Regions from separate parts of the Pseudoalteromonas sp. Angola-7 genome, predicted to be linked through region 3. Evidence: predicted binding sites of a transcription regulator. Region 3 holds the regulator's gene; each other region holds the start of a gene.

Region 1 (10,482 bases), on a different contig from region 3:
CAGCAATGTAGCGAAAGCTTGCAAAACATTACTGATTTTAATAACAAGTAATCATTTAAAATTAGGTATTTACACATAATGAGTAAGCAAAAGCAGCAGGGTAAAACGAATATAACGTGGGCCGCTTTTATTGCAATAGTACTGTGCATTGTTGTTGGCAATGCAGTTTTGGCATTAAGTACTATTCAGGGATTAACGCAAACGCAAAAAAGCTTGGATAACACCAGCTTATTAGCCGATGCTATTGAGCGTCTTCACTTATCAATTGTGCAGGCAGAGTCTGGCCAACGCGGCTATTTACTCACCGAAGAAGAAGACTACTTAATACCTTATTACGATGCGATAGGGCAAATAGAATCGCAAAAGGAGCATGTAAAGTCTTTACACTCTGAAATTGATGGCCAAGCTGAGCGAATTGCTGAGCTATTAGTGTTAACAGAAGCTAAAATTAAAGAGCTTAAACAAACGGTTAAGCTGGCTACTAATGACAAAGAGCGCCGTGCGCTATATGTATTAAATACGCACAGAGGGCGAGAGCTGTACAAAGATATTCGCGTTAAAGTTAATGATATTCAAGACCGAGAATTACTGTTTAAGGTGAGCCATTTTTCTAAGCTGGCACAAATAAAAAATGAAGCAAAAATCACCTTTGCTATTACAGCGGTTACCAGTGCGCTTTTAATAATAGGTATGTTTTTATTAACACGCCTAAATTTAAGAAACGCGGCTAAATACCGTGAGGAGCTTGAAAGACAAAACGAAACACTTGCAACAAAAGTGTCTGAGCGCACTCAAGAGCTGACCTTATATTCAGATGAGCTGAGCCGCTCAAACCGTGAGCTTGAAGAGTTTGCGTTTGTTGCCAGCCATGATTTACAAGAACCACTTCGAAAAATTCAAGCATTTAGTGACCGCCTAGAAACAATGTTTAAAGATGAGCTGGGCGAAAAAGGCATAGATTACATAGGCCGCATGAAAAATGCAGCGCAACGTATGTCTAACCTTATTAACGACTTGCTAGAGTTTTCGCGGGTAACAACGCGAGGTAAAGACTTTGATGACACTGACTTAAAAGGCGTAGTTAACGATATTTTAAGTGATTTAGAAGTTGCCATTAAAGAAAGCAATGCGCACGTAGAGGTGGGCGAACTACCGGTTATACAAGCCGATAAAAGCCAAATGCAGCAGTTGTTTTTAAACTTACTGTCTAACGCTGTTAAGTTTAGAAAACCAGGTGTTGAGCCACACATAAGCGTAATGTACGAGCACAAAGACGAGTTTAGTGAAGAGCACAACGAAAAAGTGGGTTGGCAAATTATTACCATAAAAGATAATGGTATTGGTTTCTCACAAGAGTATGCTGATAAAATATTTGTACCATTTCAGCGCCTGCATGGGCGTTCGGAATATAAAGGCACAGGGATTGGGCTTTCAGTTTGTAGGCGTATAGTTGAGCGGCATGGTGGGATAATTACCGCTCATAGTAAAGACGGTGAAGGGGCAACCTTCATAATAAAATTACCTGTGGAAACAACGCTTTTCACACTTCAAGGAGAGGCTTAGATGCCGTATTCAAAAGTGAAACCTATTACAATATTAATGGCAGATGATGACGAGGATGATCGCCTACTCACGCAAGATGCGCTAGCCGAAAGCCGTGTATTAAACGAGCTGCATTTTGTGGAAGATGGGGTTGAATTATTAGAGTACTTAGAGCGCAAGGGTAAGTTTGAAGATAAAAATTCATCGCCACGCCCAGGGTTGATTTTGCTTGATTTAAATATGCCACGTATGGATGGCCGTGAAGCACTTGAGGCCATTAAGGCAAACCCAAACCTTAAAGGCATACCGGTTGTTATTTTAACCACTTCTAAGCAAGAAGAAGACATGGTTAAAGGCTATAACTTAGGAGCGGCCTCTTATATTACTAAACCGGTAACGTTTGATGGCTTGGTTGATTTAATGAAAACCCTAGGAAAATATTGGGTAGAATTTGTAGAGCTGCCGACAACGTTTAACGACTAAATAAGTAGCAACATTAAGCCCCTAATTAGGGGCTTATTAAATGCAATTAAAAGGAGGTAGTATGTTAGATAAAGTGACTCGCTTACTTTTAGTAGAAGACGATGAAGATGATTACATTCTCACTTGCGACTACTTAGATCAGTTAGATTCACATACATTTGACATAGAATGGATAAGCTCTCCTGAGCAAGCAATAAGCATTTTAAGTAAAAACGATCACGATATTTGTTTGCTTGATTATCGATTAGGCGCCTCAAATGGGCTAAGTGTATTAAAAAAGGCCATTGCTAATGGGTTTAGCGGGCCAATTATTATGCTTACGGGGCAATCTAATGATGAATTAGACTCTGCAGCACTTGATGCCGGCGCGGTAGATTACCTTATAAAAACAGAAATGAGTTCGAGCCGGTTTGCTCGCGCTATACGTTATGCTTTAGCGCGTAAAGATGTTGAAGGCGAGCGAGTAGAGCGTTTAAAAGCCGAGGCAGAGAACCGCTCAAAAGACAGATTTTTAGCCCACTTAAGCCACGAATTACGTACCCCGCTTTCATCTATATTAGGTTACACAGAGTTACTGCTGCAAAGCGACTTTAGCAAACAGGCCGAAAACGAATTAGGGGTTATTTACCGAAACGGTAAGCACTTGCTGAGCTTGTTAAACGACGTGCTCGATTTATCTAAAATTGCTGCCGACAAATTAGAGCTCACCTTAAGTGAAGTAAACTTAGATAGCATGCTGGCTGATGTTTACACCTTAATGCGTGTATCTGTGCTTGATAAAGGCTTAAACCTTCGCTTTGAGTCTCTACAGCCCTTACCTCTTATTGTGAGAGTAGATGCCACCCGCGTACGCCAAATACTCATTAACTTAATCAATAATGCGGTTAAATTTACCGAAAAGGGCGAAATAGTGGTTAGTGCCTGGACCGAGTGGGTTGAAGGCCAAGAAATGCTATTTTTTAGTATTAAAGATTCAGGCATGGGGATTGCCCCTGAAAAACAAGCATTAATTTTTAAACCCTTTGAGCAAATAGCCGATGTAGAATCGCGCTCTGTTGGCGGAGCAGGCTTAGGCCTTGCGATTTGTGCCGAGCTATTAGCGCGTATGCACGGCAGTATCGACTTAACCTCTAGAATGGGCGAAGGCTCTACTTTTACTATTTCGGTGTACCCAGGCGATATTAGTGAAGTAGAACGCCAAGTATTAAATTTTAGTAGTGGCTCGCAACTACAGACAAAATCAGCCCCCTGTAAAGTGACAGGCCGCGTATTAGTGGTTGATGATTTGCGCGATTTACGCATGCTAGTAGGTCATATGATCAGTACCTGTGGCGCACGCGTGGACTACGCCGAACATGGCCAGCAAGCGCTTGAAAAAGTAAGAATTGCCGAGGCGTATCGCTCACCTTACGACATTATTTTTATTGATATACATATGCCTGTAATGGGCGGTAAAGAAGCGACAATAGAGCTTAGAAAAATGGGCTACACAGGCCCAATTATTGCGCTTACTGCCGCCACTATGAAAGGTATACATGAAGAACTTGCAGCCCTTGGCTTTAACGATGTAATACCAAAGCCCGTTGATAGCTCTTCTTTGTATCAATGCTTACAAGATTACTTAGTATCGCCAGAGCATGCGCCTCAAGCTAAAAACATTCACAGCGACAAAGCTGTAATAGAGAAAAAACAGCGCTTTTTATTGGTTGAGGACGACCAAGATGCAGCGCAAATTACGCAGTTGTTGCTAGAAAGTTTAGGGGTAGAAACCGTTATTACCTCAACGTGTGCACAGTGTTTACAAACCCTCAATCATGACCAACAATTTAATAAGGTATTGCTCGATATGCACTTACCTGACGGGCGTGGTGTAGATTTAGGTAAACAAATTAACGAACGTTACCCTGACTTAAGCTTAGTGATTGTTAGTGGTGCAGAGCCCGATCCTAAGCAGATCAAAGATTTAAATATTAATCATGTACTTTTGAAACCGATTAACCTGAGCTTATTAGAAACCTTGATCAGCTCGTAATTTAGAAGTTATTTTATGCAGTCGATAAAACTAGAAAGTGAGATATTAGCGCCCTCGAAAATAGTGTGTGTTGGGCGTAATTACACCGCGCATATTGCCGAGCTTAATAATGAGCTACCAGATCAAATGGTATTGTTTAATAAACCAAATAGTGCCATAACGGATACCTTATTTACTACGCATAATAACGACACGCTGCATTATGAAACCGAGCTGTGTTTTGTTATTAAAAATAATGAGTTGGCAGGTGTAGGTTTAGGGTTAGATTTAACTAAACGTACTGTGCAAAGTAAGCTTAAAAATAAAGGGTTACCGTGGGAGCGCGCCAAGGCGTTTAACGGCTCGGTATTATTAACGCCCTTTGTAGCTATAGCGGATGCTGAGCAGGCGTTTACGTTTGAGCTTAAAATTAACGATAACGTTATTCAGCAAGGCGATACGCAATTTATGATACATAAGCCTAAAGATATTTTAAGTGAAATTAATGAGTTTATGCACTTAGAAAATGGCGATGTAATAATGACAGGAACGCCTGCAGGCGTAGGGGAAGTGCCTGCAAACAGCGTATTTACAGTAAGCTTGTATGCTAATTCGACCTGCTTGTTATCGCAGAGCTGGCAGGCGCAATAGGATTAAGTATTTGCTGTTGGTAATGCTTAGTAAACTGCGGAAAACTTTGCTCTAACCAAAAGCGCTGACTATTTATATAAGCAGGCGATTGCAATACCTGCTTATGTAGCGCTTTATTTATTTTATTAAGCGCCTTGGTAGCAAAATCATTCGGTGCCCTTACAGCACACCCTATAGCCCCTAAAACAAACTCTCTGGGGTCTTCTTCAATTGGCAAACTGACTATATTTTTAAATTTACTGTGATTGACAAAATAATCCCCCATAAACGGGTAGTCTATTGTGTAATCTAAAAAGCCGCGACTTAAGCGAGCAATAACAGCTTGGCTTTCATTTTCGCTGCTCCAGCTTAGCGATGCTTTATGATACACCGTGGTGTTTTCGATTATTTTATTAATTTTTGAAGTAAACTTGCGCGCCGCGGCTTGACCATATACATATTGCTCGTCTGACAATAAATGTATAAGTTTAATAGGGCTGCCATGCTTAGCGTGTATTTCTGGAGCAAGTTTTTGAGTGGTTAAAACCGAAAAAGGCGGGTAAACCGTGGTGGGGGTAGAAAACTGTAACACCCCATTGGCTGTTTTTTTATGAATAACACACGGAAAACATACATTATCGCCTTCATTTAAGTGCTTATTAATTCGCTCTTGCGGCACGATTAGTCGTGTATGTTTTACATCATCAATGCTGTTAATTAGTTGCTCGGTGAGGTTGTCGCAAATACCACCTTGCGGCGCATGCGAATCTTTATCCATATGAAACGGGGGCGTGTAACTTTGTAACCATACAATTTCTTTAATTGGATGAGTATTGTCAGCGTACCCGTAACGCATTAAAGCACCTAGTACACCAAAGAATAAAATTACATTTCTAAGCATAACTCACTAAAAACAATCATTTTAAGGTAACTTTAGTATAGTTTTACTTTGTATATGTTCAAATATAAGAGGGAAATAGGCAGTAAAAAAACTGCCTATTATTTTGGTTTAATATGGCTGCGGGTAATCTTTAAAAATAGTGCCAATTTCAGTTAGAGTGTTGTCGCTTAAAGTTATGCTAAAAGCGTCAATGTCTTCTTTTAATTGGGCCATGCTGGTCGCACCAATAATTGACGAGGTAACGCCATCGACTTGATTACACCAAGCAAGTGCCAATTGGGCTGGGGTTATACCGCTTGCATGTGCAAGCTCTACATAACGCTGCGTGGCTTTTTGCGCGTTAGGGGTATCTCTAAAAATGCCATTGCGCTGCATAAATGTCCAACGCGAGCCCGCTGGGCGCGCGCCGTTTAGGTATTTACCCGTTAGCAAGCCAGCAGCAAGCGGCGACCAAGGTAAATAAGCAATATCTTCATGGATACACTGCTCAATTAAGTAGGGCCAATCTTTAGCGTGCGCTAGGCTAAACTCGTTCTGAATAGACACCATACGCGGTAAGTTATGCGCTTTTGCTAAATTTAAAAATTGGCTAATGCCCCATGGGGTGTCATCTGAAAGGCCACAATATTTTATTTTTCCGGCTTTAACACACTCATCAAGGCCCTCTAAAATATCAAGCATACCCGCTTGTTGTTGCTCAGTATCTACGTCACTAAAAGTGAGTTTACCTGGCCACTGCCTGCCAAAGTGTGGGGTAGAGCGATTAGGCCAATGCAATTGGTATAAATCTATGTAGTCGGTTTGTAGGCGTTTAAGCGAGTTATCTACGGCCTCAATGACAGCGCTGCGTGTTATATCGCCGCCATCTCGTACCCACGACAAGCCATTGCCTGCAATTTTACTCGCCAATACAATATCACTGCGCTTTTGCGTATTGCGACTTAGCCAGTTACCTATAATTTGCTCTGTTTTACCGTAGGTCTCTGGTGAAGGAGGAACGGCATACATTTCGGCAGTATCTATAAAATTAACGCCTTGTGCCAAGGCATAAGCTATTTGCTCATCGGCGTCTTGTTGGGTATTTTGTTTACCCCAAGTCATGCTGCCTAAGCATACTCTAGAAACATCAACACCGCTGCTGCCTAACGGACTGTATTGCATTTAAAATCCTTAAATTATGTAAGATCTTGAGAGTGGATAATTAATACCAATTCGCAATAAACCTACTTAAGCGAATTGGTGTAGTGCCGATAGTAATAGCTCTGAAATCGCCGCTTTTTGTCCTGTTTTAAAGTCAAACATAACAACTTGAGAATAGCCTGTGGTAGTAATAGCTTGCTGAGCATGGCTAAACACAGAGTAATTCATCATAAAACGGTCGCTTTTTATATCTGAAATAGTAATACCTACGGTTAAGGTATCAGGGAAGGTCACTGGACGTTTATAGCGAATATTGTTTTCACTAATCACCGGGCCTATTCCACCTGGTTTTATCGTATCAAACTGATTTATTTTATTTAGAAAATCGATACGCGCAATTTCAAAATAACGCAAGTACACCACGTTGTTAACATGTTGTAGGGCGTCCATATCGGCCCATGCTACGGTGATATCGGTATGAATAGGGTGCTGATCTTTGAACCTTTGCATGTATGTGTACTCTTAGTTTTAAATGAATGAGGTTATCAATATGGTGTTTGTAGCTCAAGACAATAAATGCCATGTTTTTTTATAAGATGATTGTACCTATTTATTTTTAGGACTACAGTTAAATAACACAGACAACACACACACGAGAACACACATGCAAAATATAATTAATTGGGCTTTAGCCAGTTTAGTTTTTATAGCGTCTTTTGCTTGCTATGCAATGGGTAATGCCTCCGGCGGCATAATGCTTTTAGCTGCGGGGTTTTTATTGGAGTTTGTTTTTTGGCTACATTGCTTTAAAAAATCAAAGCGCTTTAAGCAGCCGTTTTAAAAAAGCGGTTTAAAGCTTGCACGGTTTAACGCGCTACACCTAGTCGCGCTTTAACTTTAGCAAGTTAAACAGGCTTTAATAGACTTGCTTAATGAAAGTGAATCCTTAATAATGGCTGTATAAATAAACAGTTGTTATGTGGTGATGAAAAAGTTTATTCATATCGACATGGACTGCTTTTATGCAGCGGTTGAAATGCGCGATAACCCCAAACTTGCCAGTGTGCCTTTAGCGATTGGTGGCAATAGCCGTCGTGGCGTGCTCTCTACAGCAAATTATATAGCGCGCGAATATGGTGTTCGCTCGGCTATGTCTAACTACCACGCTAAGCAATTATGCCCCGATTTAGTTATTGTGCCTGGGCGCATGGCGGTTTATAAAGAAATTTCTAACCAAATACGTGCTGTATTTAAACGCTATACCGACCAAATAGAGCCGCTGTCGCTTGATGAAGCTTACCTAGATGTAACCAACAGCACCGCATGCAAAGGCAGCGCAACGCTTATTGCTCAGCAAATTAGAGCAGATATTTATAACGATACCGGCCTTACTGCCTCTGCCGGAGTTGCCCCCATTAAGTTTATTGCCAAAATAGCCAGTGACGAAAATAAACCCAATGGCCAATTTGTGGTTTTACCGGATGAAGTTGATGCATTTTTAAATAATTTACCGCTGGGTAAAATCCCTGGTGTGGGCAAAGTAACCCTCGAAAAGCTTAATTTAAAGGGGTTATACACAGGTAAAGACGTTCGCGAGAAAGGCGTTAATTGGATGCAGCAGCATGTGGGGAATTTTGGTGTATCGCTTTATCAAAAATGTGCTGGCGAATATATTGGTAAAGTAACCACTGAGCGAGTGCGTAAATCCCTTAGTGTTGAACACACCTATGAATACAATAAAAATAGCTTACAAGAATGCTTAGATCAGTTACCTAAATTACTCGAAGAGCTAACAGCGCGCCTTAATAAGCAACAGCTGCAAAATCGTATTAATAAGCTAAGTGTAAAAGTGAAGTTTGCAAACTTTGTTGTTACCTCAGCTGATCAAGCTCATCATCAATTAAATACTGCTATTTTTACTGAATTACTCTCTAAGGCGTATCAACGCGGGATGCAGCAACCAGTGCGTTTATTAGGTATTGGAGTGGGTGTTAAAAATGAACCTAATTTAAATCTGCAACTGAGTATTCTTGATTAACTACACGCTTTTTTGCAATTTAGAGTGCTTTAGCACAGTAATTTAAACGTGGTATAAGCAGGGGCTGCCTTTACTAAAAACTATATAGTGGTTGTTAATTTCTTCTTAAAACATGGAGTCACTTTAGTTTGCTGTAAAACCAAGTTGCCAGATTAAAATGAGCTGATCGCAGTTGGCTGGTTTTGTGTTTTTATATCAACGATAATAGCCCCTTATGTTTTCTAACAGGAGTTTTACTTATGGCATATCCTCAAGCGATAGCTGCACAATCACTTAGTGCAAGCTTTGACTCATTTTCTCACGATGCACTTATTATAATTAGTGATGACTTTTCTCAATTAGCCAATAACTCATTAAGTGATGCTATCGAATCACACGCTAAAGTAGATTCTCGTATTGGTAAACAAGTTACGTTTTTAGTGGTTGATAATGTACGCGTTGTTTTAGCGCCTACGGGGCCGCTTAACCGCGATTACGATGATGTAAGACGCTACTTTGATGCCGTTAAACTAGCGATTAACGAAGCAAAAGCCGCGGGCAGTGTAAACCCTGCTATTTACTTACCTAAATTACATACAGATGCGCGTTACCAGCATGCATTAGAAGTGGCGTATTTAGGCGCGTGCCAAGCATTATGGCAGCCTCTTGAAGCGCGCGAATACCACGGCGAAAGCATTGAGCCTATTACGCAAATAGGTTTAATAGATGCAAATGAGCAAACGGTTAAAGCTGTAAATGCAATTGCAGCAGGGCAATATGCGGCACGTGATTTATGTGGTACTGAGCCTGAACGTATGGCGCCACCACGTTTTGCTGATTACTGTGTTGAGCTTTTTAAAGGCTCTAAAGTAGCGGTTGATGTGATTGACGATATTAACACGATAGATAAAAACTACCCTATGCTTAGCACTGTTGCGCGCGCATCTTATGCGGTTGAGCGCCATCATCCACGTGTTGTTAAGCTAGAATACGTGCCAGAAGGTGAAGTAACGCGCACGCTAATGTTTGTTGGTAAAGGCTTAGTATACGATACCGGCGGCGCCGATTTAAAAGTAGGCGGTTACATGGCGGGAATGAGCCGCGATAAAGGTGGGGCTGCATCCGTTGCGGGCTTTATGAAAGCCGTGGCAGATTACCAACCTAAAGGCGTTAAAGTTATTTCTTACTTAGCTGTGGTCCGTAATTCAATTGGCTCAGATTGTTTTGTACCAGATGAAATTATCACTAGCCGTGAAGGCGTACGTGTACGCATTGGTAACACCGATGCAGAAGGGCGTTTAGCTATGGGTGACCTACTTAGCGAAATGAAAGATGTCGCCAAAGGCGAAGTTAACCCAACATTGTTCACCGTAGCAACCCTTACAGGCCATGCGGCACGTGCTATGGGCCCTTACGGAGCGTATGTTGAAAACGGACCAGCGCGTAGCGCTAATACCTCTCGTCAAATAGCGGATTGTGGTGATTTATGGGCAGATGCAGCTGAGGTTTCTCGCTCTCGCCGTGAAGATTACGACTTTATCAAACCGCGTACTCTTGCTGATGATGTTTTATCAAGCAATAATGCGGCCTCTGCTGTTACAGCCCGTGGGCATCAATTCCCTATGGCGTTTTTAGCCGTTGTTGGTGGGCTTGATAAACACGGTAACGACTCTGAGCAGCCGCTTCCTTATGTACATATGGATATTGCTGGTAGTGGTGTCGAAGGCGGTGATTGGCAGCACGGCAAGCCAACCGCAG
Region 2 (10,482 bases), on a different contig from region 3:
GACCACTTAATAGCTGAATAACCTCTAGCCCGGTGGTTTTTTCGATTAAATGGCCTGTGGTGCCAGTACCGTATAAGGTGTGTCTGCTTAAGGCCTCTTTGTGTTTTTCGCACCATAATTTAAGCGCGGCTTTTTTACCATCATGCGCAACTAAGGCAATATTTTTATTAGCGGGTAGCGATTGTTTTTTTTGTTCCATGCTGCATCTTATTTTGTTGAGTAACCAAGGCTTTGGTTAAGTAATACCAATTTAGTGTAATTAGTATAATAAATTAATGGCCAGTGCAATAAATACCATGCCGGTCACTCGGTCTATCCAAAGTTGGCTATGTGGGTGTTTTTTGAAAAATTGCGCTATTTTGTCGCCAAAATAAATATACGTACAGTCAATTGGGAAAGCAAAAATAGGGTAGAGCAGACCAAAAAATGCTAATTGAAACGTTGCTGATGATAAGCTTGGGTCTACAAACTGCGGTATAAAAGCAATAAAAAACAACGCGACTTTAGGGTTTAATACCTCGGTCATCATGGCTTGAAACATGACATTTGGCTTTTTACTGGTGCTTACATGGGGCTTATCATCACTAGCGCAATCCACGGTATTTTGCTGCGAAAAAGTGCTTTTAATCATCACAAACCCTAAATAGCACAAATACGCCGCGCCTAAGTACTGGACTGCGCTATAAGCGGTGGGCGAGGCTTTTAACACTGCGCTTAATCCAATAACGGCAAAAAATGTGTGTATTACTCCACCTAAAGCAAAGCCAAATGCGCTTTGCATACCTGCCGCTCTGCCATTGGCAAATGTTTGCGCCATTAAAAATGCGTTTGATGGCCCAGGGGCCACCGCCATTAAAAAGCTCGCCAGTAAAAATGATGCTAAAAAATCAGGGTTGATCATGTATTAACCGGGTGCAATGTATGGGCTTTTTTACTCATTAAAATTAACCAAAGTGGCGCCAGTAACAATAAATGAAAAGCAATTAACCAAGGTGTGCTAAGGCCTAAGTATTGCGTTAAAAACACAAGCACACTAGCGCCACTCATTTGCATAGCACCAATTAAGGCAGAGGCTGTACCGGCTTGTTTAGGAAAGCGCGATAACGCCATACCAGCCGCAGAGCCTAAGCTCAGGGCAAAACCAAGTGCTGCAATTAAAATAGGTAGCATAAGCGCAATGGCCGATTCTATATGGCTAAGTGCAATCATTAATATGCCAGAGGCTACCAATACTGTAACCCCAACGCGCAGGGCTTTTTGGCTATTACGTTTAATATAAATGGGCGTAATAAAGCTGGCTACAATACTTAATACGGCATTGAGCGTAAACCAAAAAGTAAAGTCGGCTACGGTGCCCCCTAAGTGCGTAATGATCCACCCAGGTGCCAAGGTGACATACACAAGAATCGCCGACATGGCGACCATACACAGTAAGCTATTAAATAAAAATATCGGTGTCTTTAATATTGGCACAAACCGGCGTAAGTCCAATATATGTCCTTGGTAGTGACTATCAGCAGGGCGGGTTTCTCTAAATAAGGTGAGCGTAATAACTAGGCCCGCTAACGCAAACAAAGTTAAAAACATAAAGTTCATGCGCCAGCCAAATTGCACGGTAAGCCAAGCACCTAAAATAGGCGCAAGCGCAGGAATAAAACACACAATTCCATTTAAATAGGTAATCATTTGCCCGCTGCGTTCGCTGCCGTATTTATCACGTACAATGGCAAAAGCAACCACAAACGTAGCACATGCACCTAACCCTTGCAGAGCGCGTGCAAACATTAATACAGCAAAAGAGGGTGCCATGTAGGCAAGTAAGGCAGAGCCTGCATATAAGCTAACACCTACAACCGCTACCGGCTTTCGGCCAAACTTATCAGCAAGCGGCCCTGCAATTAATTGCCCTAAACCCACAGTAAGCATAAAAATAGCCACCGTTTGCTGAACCTGTTGTTCGGTTACGTTAAATTGCGTGGCAATAGTTGGAAAAGCGGGAAGATAAATATCAATTGCCATAGGGCAAAATATTACGAGTAACGCTAAGATGAGTAATAAAATTAAGTTAGGTTTAGCGGGCTGTGTTTGCATTAGGTCTCCTTTTGCTGGCTATTTTAGGTGCCCGCTTATAAAAAAGAAAGGGCTTATGAGTGAGCCTCGCTTTATTGTGATAAATATTTCATGACATTAGGATTAACAGCACAGTGAATTGCGCTTTTTTTAACTGGTCTGATGTGTTAATTTGAATTTATAAACACAAAATGGGAAATAACAATGAGTAATAAATCAGCCCTTTTAAAAACCTGGCTTAAATTTAAACGCTTACCTTTTGGCAATTGGTTGTTTAGCAAAGCGGTATGCATAAAAGCCCCGTATTTTGGCTCAATGAAACCTTACGTGCTCGATTTAAGAGAAGGACACTGTAGCGCTGTCGTAAAAAACCGCCGTAGTGTGCATAACCATATTGGGACTATTCATGCTATTGCACAATGTAACTTAGCTGAGCTGTGTGCAGGTGTAATGGTAGATGCCACCGTGCCTTATAAAACGCATCGCTGGATCCCAAAAGGAATGACGGTACACTATTTAGCAAAGGTTGATACCGATGTAACTGCTATTGCAGAAATCGACTTGCCTCGCCAATGGGTAGATAAAGAAGATTTAGTAGTGCCAGTTAAGCTTTACAATACCCGCAATGAACTGGTGTTCACTGCAGATATTACGATGTACATAACCGAGAAAAAGTAATGAGCGCTTAATTAGATTTGGCTTTATCAGCGGCTTGCTTATTAACAAACGACAAGTCGCTATCAGCATCATCAAGCAAAGTTTTTACTTCTTTAGCCGGCTTTAAATCTTCGCTAATAAGTTCCGGTTCTTCTTTTTCAAAGCGCTGTTTTAAGCTGCCTTCAATAATGGCTCCAGCATCAATACTTAGTGTATCGTGAAAAACATCGCCATGTACGTGAGCGCTGCTTTGAATATTCACTTCACTTGCGTTTAGTGAGCCAATAATTTTGCCTTTTACAATGACACTTTTAGCTTCAACCACACCTTCAACAATGCCGGTAGAGCCAATTACCAAGTGCTCTGCCTTTATATCGCCATCAATTCGGCCATCTAGCTGAACTTCGCCTTGGCTGGTAAGTGTGCCAGTTAAGCGCACATCTTCAGAAATAATAGAAGGGGTATGATTTACTCTTTTTAACGTAGTTTGACTACTTGGTTGCTTTTTTTTACCGAACACGAGAAAGCGCCTTTGTTATTTTTAGAGGATTGACATGTTTGCCATCGAGTAACACTTCATAGTGTAAGTGGGTGCTGGTACTTCTGCCAGTACTGCCCATTAATCCAATTACCTCATTTTTAGCAATTGTTTGGCCTTTTTTCACTTTAATTTTATTTAAGTGGCCAAAACGGGTGACCAAGCCATTTTTGTGCTCTAGCTCGATAAAGTTACCATAGCCGCCATTTTTACCAGCGCGCAATACACGTGCATCAGCAGGGGCAAAAATTTCGGTTTTATGCCAGCCGGCTAAATCAACACCTTTGTGAAAAGCGCGGCGGTTGTTCATCGGATCTTTACGTAACCCAAAGTTGCTCGAAATATAGTATTTAGCCGCAGGCAAGGGCAGTGAGTTAGGCAGCTCTGTTAAAAAGTTTTCAAGGTTGTTAAGTAATAATAGCTTATCAACAATGGCTAAAAACTGCCCTGGTATTTTAGTTTCGTCAAATACATCTAACGGTCCACCTTGCGCACTGGTTTGTGCGCCCAGTGCTAAATGTTGTTCAAGGGCTGATTCTAAGCCTGCGCCTTTTAACATCGCTAAAATTGCATCATGGCGTTTATTAATTTGCGCATCAATAAGCGCAAAATTATGCTCGTAGTATTTATTTAAGCGCTCATAACGTGCGGCAAAAGTGATTGGCGTTAGAAGGCTGGCATGTTTGTTTTTCGGCTCTTCATCTACAAGTGGTTCATGAAACTCGCCTTTGTCTTGATTAACAGGCGATTCAAGTTGTTCTTCTAGTTTTATTGTCTCTTTACTAATAGATGCGGGGAGGGATTCAATCATACCTTGCAAAAGTGCCTGCTTTTGCTCTAGTACTGCAAGTTGTTCTAATTGCTTAGCGTGCAGTGCTTTTTGTTCTTGGACCTGCTTTTGCCACACTTGTTGTTTGTCAATTTGGCTTTGTTCTATGTCGGTAATTTTATTTGTTTGGCTATAAACACGAAAACTAGAAATACCGACCCAAGTAATAGTGCCTAAAATAAGCAGTACTGTAAAAAGCTGAAACCAAGGCGCCAAAACAACATGCTTAACTTCGCCATTTTGACGAATAAGCAACTGACGGGCTGGGAAAAATTTTTGGTAAAAAGACTTAATAAATACTGACATGGCACATAAACACTCGCTATTAACCGGATTAATGTATCAATTTCAGTCTAAAAAGCCAGAAAAAATTTGTAACTGTTCAAAAATTAATAAAAAAGGGCTGCTATTTAGTAGCAGCCCTTTATTTAAAATAGTCGCAAATTAGCTAGCTTGTTGCTCGTCGTTATCTTTTATTGATGCTACGTTGTCGGCTTTTTTAGCTTTAGCTGTACCTTTTGTTGTGGGCTCTTTTGCGCCTTTTAACACCGCCATAAAGTCATCTTTACTCTTTGCAATTTCAAGCGCAAGCGATTCAACCTGTTGCTCGCTCAGTGGCACATCTACTTTTTCCAGCATTACTTCAAGCGATTCTGCTATATCGAGCATTTTGTCATAGGCATCCGCTTCTTTTTTAGTAGTAAACGTCATTCGCTCAACTCCGTTTCGTTCTACAACATATTTAACAACAACAGCCATGATCTCTCCTGCTTGATTGCGTGGTAATGTGGTTACTGACCCGTAGGTCACTGTTTTTATATACAGTAAATGTTTGTGTGTAAAATTGCAAGTATTCGGTGCATTTTTAGCTTGTCATCAATTTGACAAAAAAGCGTAACTTTACTTTAGTTAAGCAATCACTTGTTGTACCAGCTGCATTTTAGGTTTTCGGATTTAGGTGATTATGCACTGGAAATAATATAAGTGATGCGCGTTGCTCCTTATTTAACATTATTTCCTCAAATAAAAATTAAGCACATGTTTAAAGCCAAATTAGCAGTTTAACTATAACGCTTTGGTATAAACAAAAATAAGGAATAACAAATGAAAAATCTATTAACGCTACTTATTATTAGCTTTTTAAGCTTTAGCGCGTTTACCCACGCTAACCCTGTTGAAGATAAGCCTATGGTTGAAATGCCGCAAGCGCCGGTTATTAATATTAATAGTGCCGATTCAGAAATGCTGGCCAAGTTGCCTGGTATTGGTAAGAAAAAAGCGCAGGCTATTGTTGATTACAGGGTTGAAAATGGTGAATTTTCCCAGCTGAGCGACTTAACTAACGTAAAAGGAATAGGTAAAAAGCTTGTAGCTAAACTAGAAGGAAAAGTGTCTTTATAATAGGCAGGGCGCTAAGCGCCCTGTGAATACTGCTCAAGTGCTTTGGCTAAATATTTTTTAGCGAAGTTTATTTCAATCGGGGTTGTTAAAAGCGGGTAACACAGGCCACCTAAAATTAAAAAGGGAATGAGTTCCCATCCTTTAAAAACAGTAAATAATAAAAACAATGGGCTGAGCAATATCAGCTTTACTATTCTTAATAACACTCTATCGGTAGCAGGTAGCATACTTAGCGCAATAGCAACAACGGCTTGTCGCTGCCTCACTTTAAGGTGCTTTAGTTCAGGCAGCTGACTGGTAAAAAACGTAAACATATTAAATAGTCTTTTTAGTAAGTAAGCGAGTGGTAACAATTACAAAAAGCGTAATAGTAAATAACGCAAATAGTATTTCCATCCATGCTGGCATACTTAATCCCGCAAATTGCCAATCGATATTACCGCAATCCCCTGTGGCTTGAAAAAAGCTTGGGATCCATTCATGCAATGGCATAAATGAAGGAAAGTTTGGCTCAAACTCACAGCTAAATGCAAAGGGATCGGTGGTTGTTTGCATTTCAATGTGCTCACGTGCAATAAAGTAACCCCACACACTTGATACACCCCACACTAAATAAGCGATAGCGCGTACTAATTTACTTTGTGGTTTAGTTGCGCCAATAATGCCTGCCCCTAATAAGCCTAATACCGCAGTTCGCTGGTAAATACACATAATGCATGGAGCAAGGCCCATCTGGTATTGAAAAAACAGTGCGGTGACTTCTAAGAAAAATACAATGCCTGTAAATAGTAGCCATGGAGTACGTTGAGTAGGGAGTTGTGCTAGCCAGTTCATAAAAAATCCGCATTGAAATAAGACGTTGAATTATGTACTAGGATAAAGTAACGAGCAACAAAAAGGGTAAAAAAGCTACCGAAGTGGCTTTTTTTAAGATGAAATTAATAAGCGGTTATGGCCAATCCTATTTAGGGAAAGGTTAAGCTTAATTTGCTAAGTGAACATGTAATATAAGATTGGTTCGCTAAAAAGGCTTGTTTAAACGTTGTAGTTAACAGGCTCTGCTGTATGCGACTTTTGAATGTGCTTGTTGCCGCACACGGGAATTATTGTAGTAATGCAATGGTGAAGCAAAAACAGCAATGGTATTAATGTACCTACTATGAATAGGGTTAATTTATTTAGCAAATTAGACCTAATTTAAGCATGTTGAATTTTATTATTTACTATTGCGAAATTTTCAGCGGTTGGTTGGCACTTATATCAACGAGTTTACTTGTTAGTTATATTTCATCTGGTACAATCTGTCAGTTATTCGTATAAAACGATGAGTTGTGATTAATTCGAGTGGGAATTGAATGAGAATTTTTAAAGCTAAAAGCCCAGCAGGATTTGCTGAAGAGTATATAGTTGAATCTATCTGGAACGGCGATTTCCCTCCAGGTTCAATTCTACCTGCAGAGCGTGAGCTTTCTGAGTTAATTGGTGTAACCAGAACAACCTTACGTGAAGTACTGCAACGTTTAGCACGCGATGGCTGGCTAACTATTCAGCACGGCAAGCCAACCAGAGTGAATAACTTTTGGGAAACATCGGGTTTAAACATACTCGAAACGCTGGCGCGCTTAGATGAAGACAAAATGCCAGAGCTTACCGATCAGTTATTATCTGCACGTACTAATATTAGTGCTATTTATACCCGTGCAGCGATAAAGCTTAACCCTGAGCGTGTTATTGAAATTTTATCAAAAAGCGATGAACTTGAAGACACTGCGCAAGCTTTTGCAGATTACGATTACAAAGTACACCACGAATTAGCTGTCGCTGGTAATAACCGCATATACGTACTTATACTTAACGGTTTTAGAGGGTTTTACTTTAAAATTGGTTGTCATTATTTCTCAGACGCAGGCACTCGCCAGTTAGCACGTCAATTTTATAAAGATCTAACAGTATTGGCTGAAAACCGTGAGCATGATGGCGCGATTTCAATGATGCGTAAGTTTGGCCATCAAACCGGTGAAATCTGGCAAAATATTAAAGGCGATATGCCTTCCGATATCATGGATTAACCCATTTTTAAAACCTGCAAATGCAGGTTTTTTTATAGGCGTAATAAAGTTTTAATATCTGTTCGGTATTTTCGATTGTGCACATCGCTAAATACGATTGTTCTTTTTTCCTTATTAAATTTAAAATGCCACGTAATTATGTGTTGGTGCTATTGTTTTTTTATTTTTAGCGCCCATATAAGTATCAGCATTGCGTATGCAATCGACAACAAACTCAAAATATTTGGAGAATAAAATGGGTGTATTAGTAGGCCGCCAGGCACCAGACTTTACCGCTGCAGCTGTACTAGGTAATGGTGAAATTGTAGATAGCTATAACCTTCATGAAACAATTAAAGGTAAAAAAGCAGTAATCTTCTTTTACCCACTAGATTTCACGTTTGTATGTCCTTCAGAACTTATCGCATTTGATAAGCGTTACGAAGAATTCCAAAAGCGTGGCGTAGAAGTAATTGGTGTTTCTATCGATTCACAATTCTCACACAACGCATGGCGTAACACTGCTGTAGCAGACGGCGGTATTGGTAAAGTTCAATACGCACTAGTTGCAGATGTTAAGCACGAAATTTGTAAAGCATACGACGTTGAGCACCCTGAAGCGGGCGTTGCATTTCGTGGCTCTTTCCTAATCGATGAAGAAGGTAACGTACGTCACCAAGTAGTGAACGACTTACCACTTGGTCGTAACATCGACGAAATGATCCGCATGGTTGACGCGCTAGCATTTCACAGCGAAAACGGCGAAGTATGTCCTGCAGGTTGGGAAGAAGGTAAAAAAGGTATGGACGCAAGCCCTGAAGGTGTTGCTAAGTTCCTATCTGAAAACGAAGGCGAGCTATAATTTAGCCCCTACGCTTTAATAAAAAAACCGCCATATGGCGGTTTTTTTGTTTTTAGCATAGCCCATTTAATAATGGGCTATATTAAATTAAAACGAGAAGGTTACTTTAGTGTAGAAGTAACGACCACGAGGGTTGTGTACACCCGATGCATACCCGTAAAGGTCGGCATCGCCATCACCAATGGCAAATGGTGGCTCTTCGTCAAATACGTTATTTACACCAAGCGACACTTTAGTTGCATCACTTACACGGTAAGATGTTTGTAAATCTACCAGTGCTTGCGAGTCAACCATACGCGATGTATTGCTATCAAAGTCTAAGTTACCGTCAAAGTCTATATCTGGGGTATCTTCAAACTCGCCTACGTAGCTAATATTTACGTTGGTATTAAATTGGCCAATTTCCCAGTTAGTAGAGAAAATCCAGCGGTGCTCTGGGTAATTGTATTCACCCGTGTAGTCGCGGCCGTCTTTTTCAAACTTGTTTTGGTACGCCCATTCTAAGTTAAATTTAAGTAAGCCTAAATCATCCAGCGAATGGTTGTAATTTGCTGATAAATCAACTCCTGACACTTCTTGCGAAGAGACGTTTTCAAAGGTGCTGTATATTTTTTGAATGGTACCTAAGCTATTACCACCACTAGGTGCTAAGCGTACACACACCGTGCTATCTTGGTTATTACACTCAGAGTTGTAAATTGGGCCAAATTCTTGTTCATCAATTTTATTATCTTGGGTAATACTCCACACATCTACGCTTAAACCAAACTCAGCAGAAGGTGCCCAAATAAAGCCAACATTCCATGATTCTGACTCTTCTGCTTCTAAGTCAGGGTTACCCGCAAATTCAATGTTGTAATCTAGCGCGTCACAATCAAGGCCAGTTGCTTCACAGCGATAAGTATCTACAAAAAACTGACTTTCTTGTGATGGACCTAAACCTACTTGTGCAAGCGATGGCGCTCTAAACCCTTGTGCCCACGAACCACGAATGGTTATTTCGTCGGTAGGTGCCCAGCGTAAAGCGACTTTAGGGTTTGTTGTATTACCAAAGTCGCTGTAATCATCGTAACGGCCAGCGAGTTGTAGCTCTAGGTTTTCAGCAAGTGGGATTGAAAATTCCACATAGGCTGCGTATTGGTCGCGCTCTGCTGCAGCAGACACAGACTCAGTACCAAAAATTAAACCGCGCTGAAATTGGTCATCCGGTGTATCGGTTACATCTTCTTCACGGTATTCAATACCCGCGGCCATCATAACCACATCATCACCAAAGCTGAATGCTTCACCAGAGATGTTAGCGTCGAATGAGGTCATATGAGACTCACCGCGACGTACTAAGCTTGTGGTAATTCTGTCAATAACTTCTGGGCTGTTATAGGTGCCACCAAATGGGTTGTAGTTACCGGCATCAATCTCTTGTTGTAAAAAGTCGGTGCGAACCCAACCTTGCGAGCGATCGCCTGTTTGAAGTGATTTACTACGGCCTTTTTGAACCGCAGCTTCCCAGCTCCATTCGTTAATTTCGCCTCTTAGGCCAGCTACAAAGCGAAGCGTGTCTGATTCAATATCCCATTGGCGAGCGCCCGCATCAACCGTACGGTAACGGCCAATTTGAATATCTTCACCAAACGGGTTGTTAGGGTGGCTAGCAGGTACTGTTAAACCTGCATCTTCATCTAGTGGAGTAGGGGCACCGGCTGCAACTGAGGTATTATGCTGCACTGCCATTTCTAAAAAGCCGGTAATACCATTATCAAAATTGTATTCAAATTGAGAAATAGCACCTACGCGCTCAGACTCAGGGGCGATGTAGCCAAATGGGCCGTAATCAAATAAACAACTACCGCTTGATGTGGCGTTTTCAGCAGGGCAATCTGGGTCAATTGTTTTTACACCATCAACATAAAAGTAGCCTGGAAAGCCACGAGAAGAGCGAAAGTCTTCGCCGCCATAAGGCGATTGATTAGCGGTGCCTAAGCTGCCCATTTCATCCGACGAAAGCGAGGTGTTTTTAAAGTAATCAATAATAATTGAGGCGCTGCTTTTTTCGCTAGTTGTACCCCATACTAAACTT
Region 3 (10,482 bases):
AAGCCAGTATTGCTGATTTATTATTTTTCCGGCAAGCTCAACCACTACACCTGTTTTATTCCACTTTGAAGGCATTGCCTGTAATTGCTGCCAGCTCATTACGCCTTGGGTTTGCATGTTAGCTATAGCTGTTAACTGTTGCTGCTTTTGCTCAGCCCTTGCTAATTGCCAATACCCTAAACGTACACATACCAGCACCACAGCTACCACAACGCAAAGTGCGATAAATGAGCTAAGCTTTTGTTTACGCCTTAAAATTAACTGCATAAAGGGTCAACCCAGTGATTATTAAAATTATTATTGTGCTGCTGTTACTATTTATACTTTTCAACTTGTTTAGAGCGCTATTTATTATGGTGACCGATAAATCTGGCGGTCGGCCTATGTCGCATTTTTTAGGCCGTCGCGTACTGTTTTCTGTGGTGGTTTTGGTGATGGTGATAGCCGCTGTAAAACTTGGTTTTATAAAGGCTAATCACTCACCATTAACCGTTACAACACATACACAAAAACAAATAAACACAGCCACACCACATCAACAAAATGCCAGTACCAAGCCGCTGCTTGAAACGCAAAATGTTTATCTTTCGTAAAGTGGCCTTTTAAAATACGCACAAATACAACAAACAAAATAATGGCGCCAAGGGTCACATGCATGCCATGAAAACCTGTCAGCAAAAAGAATGTATTCCCGTAAATGCCTGCATCTAGTGTTAAGTTTAAGTCGTTGTAGGCATAAATATATTCTTCCACCTGCAGTGCTAAAAAGCACACACCCAATAAAATGGTTGCCCCCAGCATCACTTTTAGCGGTTTACGTTTATTGTTTTCAATGGCTACGTGAGCAAAATGCAAAGTAACCGAAGACGCTAATAAAATAAGCGTATTAATAAGGGGTAAGCCTTGCCACCCCATAGCTTGCGTGGTTTCACCTGCTGGTGTGGTTAGTAGTGGCCATACGGCCTCAAAGGTCGGCCAAAGCACCTCGTTGGTCATCGCATTATTCCCAGCGCCGCCAAGCCAAGGCACCGACAGTATGCGGGCGTAAAATAATGCGCCAAAAAAGGCCATAAAAAACATAACTTCAGAGAATATAAACCAGCTCATTCCTTGTCGAAATGAGCGGTCCATTTGCGCTGAATATAAGCCTTGGTCAGACTCGCTAATTACATTTTTAAACCAGCTAAAAATCATATACAGCAGCACTGCAATGCCTGCATATAGCAGGTACACACCGCTGCCCCCTTCACTTTCTAAGTTCATGACTGTTAAAGCCGCACCCACTGCAATAAAAAATAACGCCACCGCGCCCACTATGGGCCAAGGACTTTGCTCGGGTACGTAGTAGTTTTCATAATCTTGATTCATGTTACTTGCTCCTAGTTTTACACTAGACATGCAGGCTAGTTATTACTTGCTACTAGCTGCTCACTAATATCAAATACGGTGTAAGATAAAGTTAGCTCTTCTACATCGCTCGGCAGTGCAGTATCAACATAAAAAAGCAGCTTAAACTCAAGCTCTTCACCCGCTTTTAGCGGTTGTTGATCAAAGCAAAAGCACGCTATTTTATGTAAGTACTTGGCTGCCTTTCCGGGCGATACAGAAGGCACCGCTTGCATTACTTTATCAATATCACTGGTGTTTTTTGCGCTAAACATCACCTCACGCATGGCACCTGGTTTCACATCAACACTGTATTCTTTAGATTTAACAATAAACGGCGCACCACTTTGCGCATGGGTTGTAAAGCTCACACCTATTTCTCGGTTTTGTGCAACCTGTGTACTTTGTTTAGCTTGCTCAAGTGATGGCTTGCCATTAAGCCCAGTTATGTCGCAAAACACGTCATATAAGGGCACTAAGGCAAATGCAAAAGCAAACATACCTATACAAATAAGAATTAGGCGCTTTAATAGCGGTGCATGTGTCATTATTTAATTTCCGGCGGCGTAGAAAAAGTATGATACGGCGCAGGAGAGTCCACTTCCCACTCTAAACCTTCAGCACCATCCCATACTTTTGCAGGGACTTTATCGCCCCCTCTGGCACATTTAATTACCACCGCCACAAAGAGTAACTGCGATAAACCAAAGGCAAACCCACCTATGCTTATGATTGCGTTAAAATCAGCAAACTGCAGGGCGTAATCGGGAATACGGCGCGGCATGCCTGCCAGCCCTACAAAATGCATAGGAAAAAACAATACATTTACGCTTACCAGCGATAACCAAAAATGCCACTTAGCCAAGGCAATGTTGTACATATTGCCCGTCCACTTAGGCAGCCAATAATAAGCCCCCGCCATAATCGAAAATATTGCCCCCGTAACTAACACGTAATGAAAGTGTGCCACCACAAAGTAAGTATCGTGATACTGAAAATCAGCAGGGGTTATAGCCAACATCAGCCCCGAAAAGCCCCCTAAAGTAAACAGCACAATAAAGGCAATACTAAATAGCATGGGCACTTCAAAACTTATTGACCCTCGCCACATAGTGGCTACCCAGTTAAATACTTTTACCCCTGTAGGCACCGATATCAGCATGGTCGCGTACATAAAAAATAGCTCGCCAGCAACGGGCATACCGGTCGTAAACATATGATGCGCCCACACTATAAAGCTCAGTAATGCAATAGAGGAGGTTGCGTAAACCATTGAGGCATAACCAAATAGTTTTTTACGTGAGAATGTAGGCACTATGGTCGAAATAATACCAAAGGCGGGTAAAATCATGATGTACACTTCGGGATGGCCAAAAAACCAAAATATGTGCTGAAACATCACCGGATCGCCGCCACCTGCCGCATCAAAAAAGCTGGTTCCAAAGTATTTATCGGTGAGCACCATAGTGACCGCTCCGGCCAGTACGGGCATAACAGCAATTAATAAAAATGCGGTTATTAGCCATGTCCAAACAAATAATGGTAGTTTCATCCATGTCATGCCTGGGGCACGTAAATTAACAATGGTCACAATTACGTTTATTGCGCCCATAATTGAGCTAATCCCCATAATGTGCACTGCAAACACAAACATTGCAGTGTTATCGTTACTATACGTTGTTGAAAGCGGCGCATAGAATGTCCAGCCAAATGCGGGGCCGCCTCCAGGCATTAATAACGAGGCCAATAAAATTAAAAAAGCGAAGGGTAAAATCCAAAAGCTCCAGTTGTTCATTCTGGGCAGTGCCATATCTGGCGCGCCAATCATGAGCGGTACCATCCAGTTAGCAAGTCCCGTAAAGGCTGGCATTACAGCACCAAACACCATAATTAAACCGTGTACTGTGGTCATTTGGTTAAAAAAGTGTGGGTCTACCAATTGTAATCCTGGCTGAAATAACTCAGCCCGAATAACCATGGCCATTGCACCGCCAATTAAAAACATAGTCAGCGAAAAAATTAAGTACATGCTGCCAATATCTTTATGGTTTGTTGTGTATAACCAACGCTTAAAACCTTTGGCTGGGTGATGGCCGTGGTGAGCGTCATTGGCGTTAGGTTGTTCTACTATGCTACTCATTAGTTCGCCTCCGCATCAAGTGCTGCCTGAATTTCACTAGGTTGGATGACATCACCCGTTTCATTACCCCACGCATTACGTTTATAGGTAATTACCGCTGCAAGTTGTTTAATTGAGAGCTGCTTTGCAAATGCCTGCATTGCAGTTCCTGGGCGGCCATGAATCACTACATCAATGTGATCTTTTATATCACCCAAAACAATGGGGCTGCCTTTTAGCGCAGGAAATACGCCCGGTAACCCCATACCAGTAGGTTGATGACACGCAGCGCAACTTGCCATATACACTTGCTCACCTAGTGTCATTAGCTCTTCTTTAGGAATTGTTGTCTCAAGCAATGCGGCATCAGCAAGTGCGGCTTTTTGCTTAGCTTGCTTAGCATCTGCAAGCCATGCGTTAAAGTCCTCTTGCGATTTAGCTTCAACCACCACGGGCATAAAACCATGATCTTTACCGCACAGCTCTGCACACTGCCCTCGGTAAATACCTTCTTCGTTAATGTTGGTCCACGTTTCGTTGATAAACCCCGGATTGGCATCTTTTTTAACGGCAAAATCGGGGACCCACCAAGAGTGAATAACATCATCAGAGGTCATTAAAAAACGCACCTTTTGATTAATTGGCAGTACTAAAGGTTTATCAACCTCAAGTAAATAATTAGGGTTTTTATTAGCAAGGTTGGCTATTTCGTCTTGAGGGGTAGATAAAATAGAGTAAAACTCTACGTCTTCGCCCATATATTCATAATGCCACTTCCACTGTGACCCTGTAATTTTAATGGTTAAGTCAGCCTTACTGGCATCTTCCATCGCAATGAGGGTTTTAGTGGCAGGGATTGCCATGGCAATTAAAATAACAAACGGAATGGCAGTCCAAAGAATTTCTACTTTGGTACTTTCATGAAATTGGGCAGGAACTGCCCCTTTAGATTTACGGTGATGAATCAGTGCCCAAAACATTATTGCGAACACTATCACCCCAATCACACAACATATTAAAAATATGGTCATGTGTAGCTGATATACATTATTACTTATATCGGTTACGCCCTTGCGCATATTGTATTGGCTATTAGCCAGCACTTGCTGCGGGAACATAATCAACACAAGCCACAAGGTAGAGGTTAGTTTACCCATGTGACGGCTCCTTTGATGCTATTGCGAATGCAAAGCGAAGAGGCATACGGCTTAAACGCCAATTCGTTATTTTTATTTTTTAACCAATCTTATTTTTGATTGGTATCGCTAGGACAACAAAAGGTTTGTGTATATTGTGTGTTCTCATAACTAAAAAGCTGTGAGTTATTGTTAGTCCAGCACATTAATGATTAGCTAAAAAACGTACAACAAGCAAGTTTTAGTATAAAAAACAATCAAGTGATATTTTAAAATTGACTAAATGACGGCGTATTAAATTGTTATTTAACAGCCAAGATACGAGCAAAATTAAGGGATGTAACACGCTTAGGAAGATAAAAGTATGAGTGAAAAAAAGTTTACAGCCTAAATAATTTTAGGGCGTTTTGAGATGGCGGAAGGTTTGTTTTTAAAACAAAAATGCACACTAAAAAGTGCGCATTTATAAATATTAATTAAAAATCGTTAAAAATTACATCCAGTCGGCATTTCTTATTACGCCAACAGCTAACCCTTCAATATTAAACGATTCGTTTTCAAGGTCTACCTCTATAGGCGTAAACTCTTCGTTTTCGGCGTGCAATAATACTTTTCGGCCTGCTTTTTCTAGGCGTTTTACGGTTACGTCTTCATCTACTCGTGCAACCACAACTTGGCCGTTTTCTGCTGTTTGAGTACGATGTACCGCAAGTAAGTCGCCATCCATAATACCTATATCTTTCATACTCATGCCGTTAACACGCAGTAAAAAGTCGGCGGCTGGTTTAAACATAAGTGGGTCTATTTTACAGTGACTCTCAACATGTTCTTGCGCCAAAATAGGCGAACCCGCTGCAACTCTACCTATTAATGGTAGACCTAGTTGCTCAGGCTCCTCTTCTTCAACCAATTGAATACCACGGCTTGCGCCTGGTTTCATTTTAATAACACCTTTTTTGGCAAGCGCTTTTAAGTGCTCTTCTGCGGCATTGGCACTTTTAAAACCAAGTGTTTGCGCAATTTCGGCACGTGTAGGAGGCATACCAGTGTCTTTAATAAAAACTTTTATTAGTTCGAGTATTTGAGCTTGGCGTTTAGTTAATGGTCGCATACAACTGGTTTTCCATACAGTACATTTAACTGTGAGTATATACAGTTAAATAAAAATCGCAAATTTAAATTGTGCTTTAAAATAGCTAAATACACCGCACCTGGATAAATTTTAGGTAATTACAGACGTTCAGTATTTAAAATGCTATAAATTTGCTTTCAATATAAAGGAGTAATTATGAGTATTTGGCATCAACCCATCACATTAGAGCTTTGCAAACAGTTAGATGAGGGAATAAACGGCCAAGGCACGCTGATGAAAACCATGGGCATAGAAATAACCGAAATAGGAGATGATTACCTAGTGGCTACCATGCCTGCTATTCCTGAGCATCATAATCCTATTGGTATGGTACATGGTGGCGCAAATGTGGTACTTGCCGAAACCGTAGCAAGCTACGCCGCTAACTTTGTAGTGGACTTTACAAAATTTTATTGTGTTGGACAGGAAATTAGCGCCAGCCACTTAAAGGCCTCTCGAAATGGCACTTTAACCGCCGTTACTCGTGCATTTCATATTGGTAAGCGCAGTTCTGTATGGGAAATAAAAATAACCAATAGCCGCGGCGAGCTTTGCTGCGTATCAAAAATGACCGCAGCGGTTGTCGAGCGCAAATAATTAACTATGGCTACTTTTCGATAGGGTAAATCGTTATTTCCATACCAGCGCCAATGGCAGATATACGTAGCAGTGTATCTGCATGTAGAGCTTGGTTAAAACACTTAGGTGACGTGCCCGACTCAAAGCCTATATCAAACGTTCTGCGCGAACAGCTTAGCCACTGCTTAAGCGCATTACGTGAACACGACTCTATTAATTCACATAAGTGGTTGATTGCTTTGTCTGGCGTGGTTATATCACCTGAGGCTTCAATACGCGCCAATTGACGATATTCGTCTTTGTCATAATGCAAAACCATCGCGTTTTTCTTTAAGTCTGCCACTAGGGCGCTAATATCTTGTTTAGACTCAAGCTCTAGATCTACATTTAAAAATTGAATTTCCGACATTGTCTGCTTTTTACCCTCTTATAGTTTCATCGCAAACTTTAACGCAGTTTTACTTTTATACCAAATCAACTAAGCGCTAAACATGGCTTTATTCATAGAAAATACCTGTTTAAACGCCATTGGCACCTAATTTGCCTTATAAAACGGGTTAGGCTAATTACGCTTAATTTTACCGTTTATGTATAAAAGTTATACACACTCTGTGTAATTAAACGCTTCAGGAGGACAATTATGGTAGATCATGGCCCGCAAATTAAAAACGACGATCAGTACGATGCGCTTCGAGATGAAGGCATGAGCAAACAAAAAGCCGCGCGCATTGCTAATAGCAATACTCATAAAACCGCTGTCAAAGGCGGCAAAGCCTCAAAGTATGAGCAGCGCACTAAAAAGCAGCTGTACAATAAAGCTAAAGAGCTCGGCATTAGTGGCCGCTCTAAAATGAGCAAACAAGGGCTAATAAATGCCTTACGTGAGCATTAAACACAGCCTCACTGATTTTTTAACGCTCCTTTTTATTATTTTTATAAAGTTAGAGTAAGCTTATGAATAACTGCGACAAAATGCCGCAGTAAAAGCATGGGCTGCTGTAATACACTAACGCAAAAAATAATAAGAAGCACAAAATGAGAAAACAACTATTTAAGCGCGCTCGAAAACTACATAAGTGGCTAGGCTATTTACTTGCCTTACAAATTTTAGCTTGGCTTTTAGGCGGCTTAGTAATGAGCGCGATACCACTTGAATACGTACACGGTAAGCACCTTGCTAAGCGCATACTTACAAACCCATTTACTCAAGCAGATTACCCCACATCACTCGATAATATTACTGCGCAAGTGCCTAACCCCACGCAAATAGTGTTTGAGCACTTTTTAACGACCCCGCTTATTACTGTTATTAATACTGACGAGCAGCAAAGCTTTAATGGTTTAACGGGGCGCCCTTTTCAGCCACCCACTAAAATACAAATTACCGCTAATGCACAAGCGCATTTACTCATCGACGCTAAGCCAATTAGCACAACGCTTTTAAAACAAGGCACTCGAGAGGTGGGATATAAAACAAATGTGTGGCAAGTACAATTTAACGACACCTTTAATACCACGCTGTATTTAAATGCAATTAACGGCAAAGTTATCACCGTTCGCAGCACACTATGGCGCATATTCGACTTTTTTTGGATGCTACACATAATGGATTACGATGAGCGAGAAGATTTTAACAACCCGCTTCTCATCAGTTTTGCAGCCACCAGCGTACTTTTTTGTTTATGCGGTATTATTTTATTAATACAAAACGTTAGGCTAAAAAAACTTACACGTGTTGGTCAATCAAAATAGGGTTGCCGTCTGGGTCGGTAATAATAAAACTTTTATCACCCACAGGCTCAACCTGGATATGAGCGCTTTGAAAATATTCGCTAAGCGCATCAACATCCTTAAACTCTGTAACGGTTTGTGCGTTTTGATCCCAGCCAGGATTGAAGGTCAGCATGTTTTTATCAAACATACCCGAGAACAAACCAATTAAATGCTCACCGTTTTTCATCACTAGCCAGCTTTGCTCTATCTTACCTGCAAACTCGCTAAAGCCCAGCTTTTCGTAAAACGCTTTTGAGGCTCTAATATCTTTAACCGTTAAACTTATTGAAAAAGCACCTAGCATAGTCATCTCCTCGCTATTTTTTATATCAGTATAGAGTGTACTAAACATTGCGGATTAAAATTTGCTCAGGCTTTATCTTTTAGCAGCAAAACTTTAGACTAGCGCCTCCTGTAGTTCACGTATGTGATGGATATGCTTAAATTTATTTTGGCCTTTGTGGCTTGTTGTATTTGTTTTTCTGCATCGAGTGAAGAATTTACCCGTTTTTCAACGGCTAAAAGGCACTTAATTAAAACCCTACCCGAAAACGCCAAAAGCCTTTACTGCGGCTGCGACATTAAAAAGCAAGGTAAAAAGCTAATCCCCGACCCTAGCAACTGTGGTTATATTCCGCGTAATACGTTAACTTCCTCTGGCAAGGTTAATGTACGTGCACTGCGTATAGAGTGGGAGCATATAGTGCCGGCGTGGGAATTTGGTCACCAGTTACAATGCTGGCAAAACGGTGGTCGTAAAAACTGTCGCAAGGTTAGTGCTAAATTTAGAAAAATGGAAGCCGATATAAACAATTTAGCCCCTGCTATTGGCGAAATTAACGCAGATCGCTCTAACTATCGCTTTGGTATGCTTAGCGAAAACGCTACCCAATATGGCCGCTGCCAAGTAAAGGTTAACTTTAAACAACGCGTTGTAGAGCCTCCTTTTTATGCCCGTAAGCGCATTGCCGACACCTACGCTTATATGCAAAAAACATACGGCTTAAAAATATCAGCTAAACAGCAAAAGCTATTTAATGCCTGGCAAAAACAAGCATTTGCAGATAAAAACAGCGCAAGTAAGCTGTAGCACACCTAAGTGTATACACTCATTTACATAATTTAGGGGCTAATACGTTGAATAAATGAACGGGTGTTGTAGTATTTCAAACAACTTATTTACAAAAAGTAGTTTTGTATGTTTAAAAATAATAAAGCAACACTCGCTATTATTGCTGCACTTTCAAGCCTAACGCTTGTGGGCTGTGGCGGTGGTAGCAGCATGAATGAAACGCCCGACCCAGTCGTCACACCTCCTGCAAGCACAGCCCCAACATGGACGGCAGGTGTGTTTGAGCCATCGGATGAGTTAAAAAACTTTTGCGAAAACCCACGCACAGGTAACGATCCGTTTAATAATAATGAGCCCTACCCTGACCAAGCGGGTTCGGCCCTTTACGAAAAGCTTTGGCTTCGCTCGTGGAGCGACGAAACCTACCTTTGGTATGATGAAATAGCTGATAACGACCCTGAAAACTTTGCTACAGTGGCCGATTATTTTGCCCAACTAAAAACCGAAGAACTAACCGACTCTGGTGCTAAAAAAGATAATTTTCATTTTTCAGAGCCTTCTGAGGACTACTTTCAAGAAGCGCAATCAGGTGTAACCTCAGGCTATGGTATAAATTGGGCATTTATTGGCGACCCAGCTGATAGAATTTTACGTGTTGCCTACCTAGAAGACGCCTCACCAGCAAGCCAAATTGGTTTTCAACGTGGCGATACTGTACTTGAAGTTGATGGCGTAAGCATTAATACCAGCACGCAAGCAGGCGTAGATACCTTAAACGAAGGCTTATTTAGCCCCACTAATGGCGACTCGCACACCATCGTGGTGCGCAGTAACGATGGCGCTGAAAAAACCTTTAACGTAACTGCCGGCAACATAGAGCAAACACCGGTTCAAAACGTAAAAACCATTACCACTGCAAATGGCACTAGCGTAGGGTACATGCAGTTTAATAGCCATATAGGTATTGCCCAAGAAGGCTTAATTGCTGCAGTTAATAAATTTAAAACCGATAACGTAGAAGAGCTTGTTATCGACTTTAGATATAACGGAGGCGGTTTATTAGCGCTTTCTTCGCAGCTGGCTTACATGGTGGCGGGCAGCGCCAACATTCAAAACCGTATTTATTACCAAACTCAGCAAAACGATAAACAACCGGTAGAGTCGCCTTTTCCGTTTATAGATGAAGAAATTGATTACTCAACTTTTTTTAGCACTGGCGAAAGCCTCCCCGATTTAAACCTATCTAAGGTGTATGTGCTTAGTACATCGGGTACGTGTTCAGCCT

What was found. Region 3 encodes LexA, which represses DNA repair genes until DNA is damaged. Its sites were predicted from a motif close to TACTGTATNNNNATACAGTA; they were not measured.
Region 1: a site for LexA is predicted at 7,662-7,681, ahead of dinB (DNA polymerase IV). Genes of this name have one in related genera too.
Region 2: a site for LexA is predicted at 4,902-4,921, ahead of PSH50_RS04005 (YebG family protein). Genes of this name have one in related genera too.

Annotation. Positions count from the first base shown of each region.
Region 1 is NZ_JAQREL010000019.1:39,837-50,318, reverse strand. Features, by position in the region: gene PSH50_RS19240 (hypothetical protein) at 1-51, shown strand, start outside; gene PSH50_RS19235 (ATP-binding protein) at 79-1,563, shown strand; gene PSH50_RS19230 (response regulator) at 1,564-2,025, shown strand; gene PSH50_RS19225 (response regulator) at 2,087-4,057, shown strand; gene PSH50_RS19220 (fumarylacetoacetate hydrolase family protein) at 4,073-4,687, shown strand; gene PSH50_RS19215 (ABC transporter substrate-binding protein) at 4,644-5,522, opposite strand; gene PSH50_RS19210 (aldo/keto reductase) at 5,676-6,728, opposite strand; gene PSH50_RS19205 (thioesterase family protein) at 6,795-7,217, opposite strand; gene dinB (DNA polymerase IV) at 7,693-8,745, shown strand; gene PSH50_RS19195 (leucyl aminopeptidase family protein) at 8,985-10,482, shown strand, end outside.
Region 2 is NZ_JAQREL010000002.1:301,851-312,332, reverse strand. Features, by position in the region: gene PSH50_RS04035 (methylglyoxal synthase) at 1-199, opposite strand, end outside; gene PSH50_RS04030 (LysE family translocator) at 260-901, opposite strand; gene PSH50_RS04025 (multidrug effflux MFS transporter) at 898-2,091, opposite strand; gene PSH50_RS04020 (hotdog fold domain-containing protein) at 2,275-2,748, shown strand; gene PSH50_RS04015 (polymer-forming cytoskeletal protein) at 2,756-3,247, opposite strand; gene PSH50_RS04010 (M23 family metallopeptidase) at 3,237-4,400, opposite strand; gene PSH50_RS04005 (YebG family protein) at 4,539-4,853, opposite strand; gene PSH50_RS04000 (ComEA family DNA-binding protein) at 5,199-5,495, shown strand; gene PSH50_RS03995 (DUF6170 family protein) at 5,507-5,809, opposite strand; gene dsbB (disulfide bond formation protein DsbB) at 5,811-6,329, opposite strand; gene fadR (fatty acid metabolism transcriptional regulator FadR) at 6,851-7,564, shown strand; gene PSH50_RS03980 (peroxiredoxin) at 7,800-8,405, shown strand; gene PSH50_RS03975 (TonB-dependent receptor) at 8,493-10,482, opposite strand, start outside.
Region 3 is NZ_JAQREL010000017.1:30,155-40,636, reverse strand. Features, by position in the region: gene PSH50_RS18195 (SURF1 family protein) at 1-267, opposite strand, end outside; gene PSH50_RS21205 (DUF2909 domain-containing protein) at 282-593, shown strand; gene PSH50_RS18185 (cytochrome c oxidase subunit 3) at 493-1,368, opposite strand; gene PSH50_RS18180 (cytochrome c oxidase assembly protein) at 1,404-1,934, opposite strand; gene ctaD (cytochrome c oxidase subunit I) at 1,934-3,526, opposite strand; gene coxB (cytochrome c oxidase subunit II) at 3,526-4,662, opposite strand; gene lexA (transcriptional repressor LexA) at 5,135-5,752, opposite strand; gene PSH50_RS18160 (PaaI family thioesterase) at 5,930-6,370, shown strand; gene PSH50_RS18155 (hypothetical protein) at 6,381-6,761, opposite strand; gene PSH50_RS18150 (Rho termination factor N-terminal domain-containing protein) at 6,990-7,244, shown strand; gene PSH50_RS18145 (hypothetical protein) at 7,388-8,104, shown strand; gene PSH50_RS18140 (VOC family protein) at 8,079-8,429, opposite strand; gene PSH50_RS18135 (endonuclease) at 8,556-9,215, shown strand; gene PSH50_RS18130 (S41 family peptidase) at 9,324-10,482, shown strand, end outside.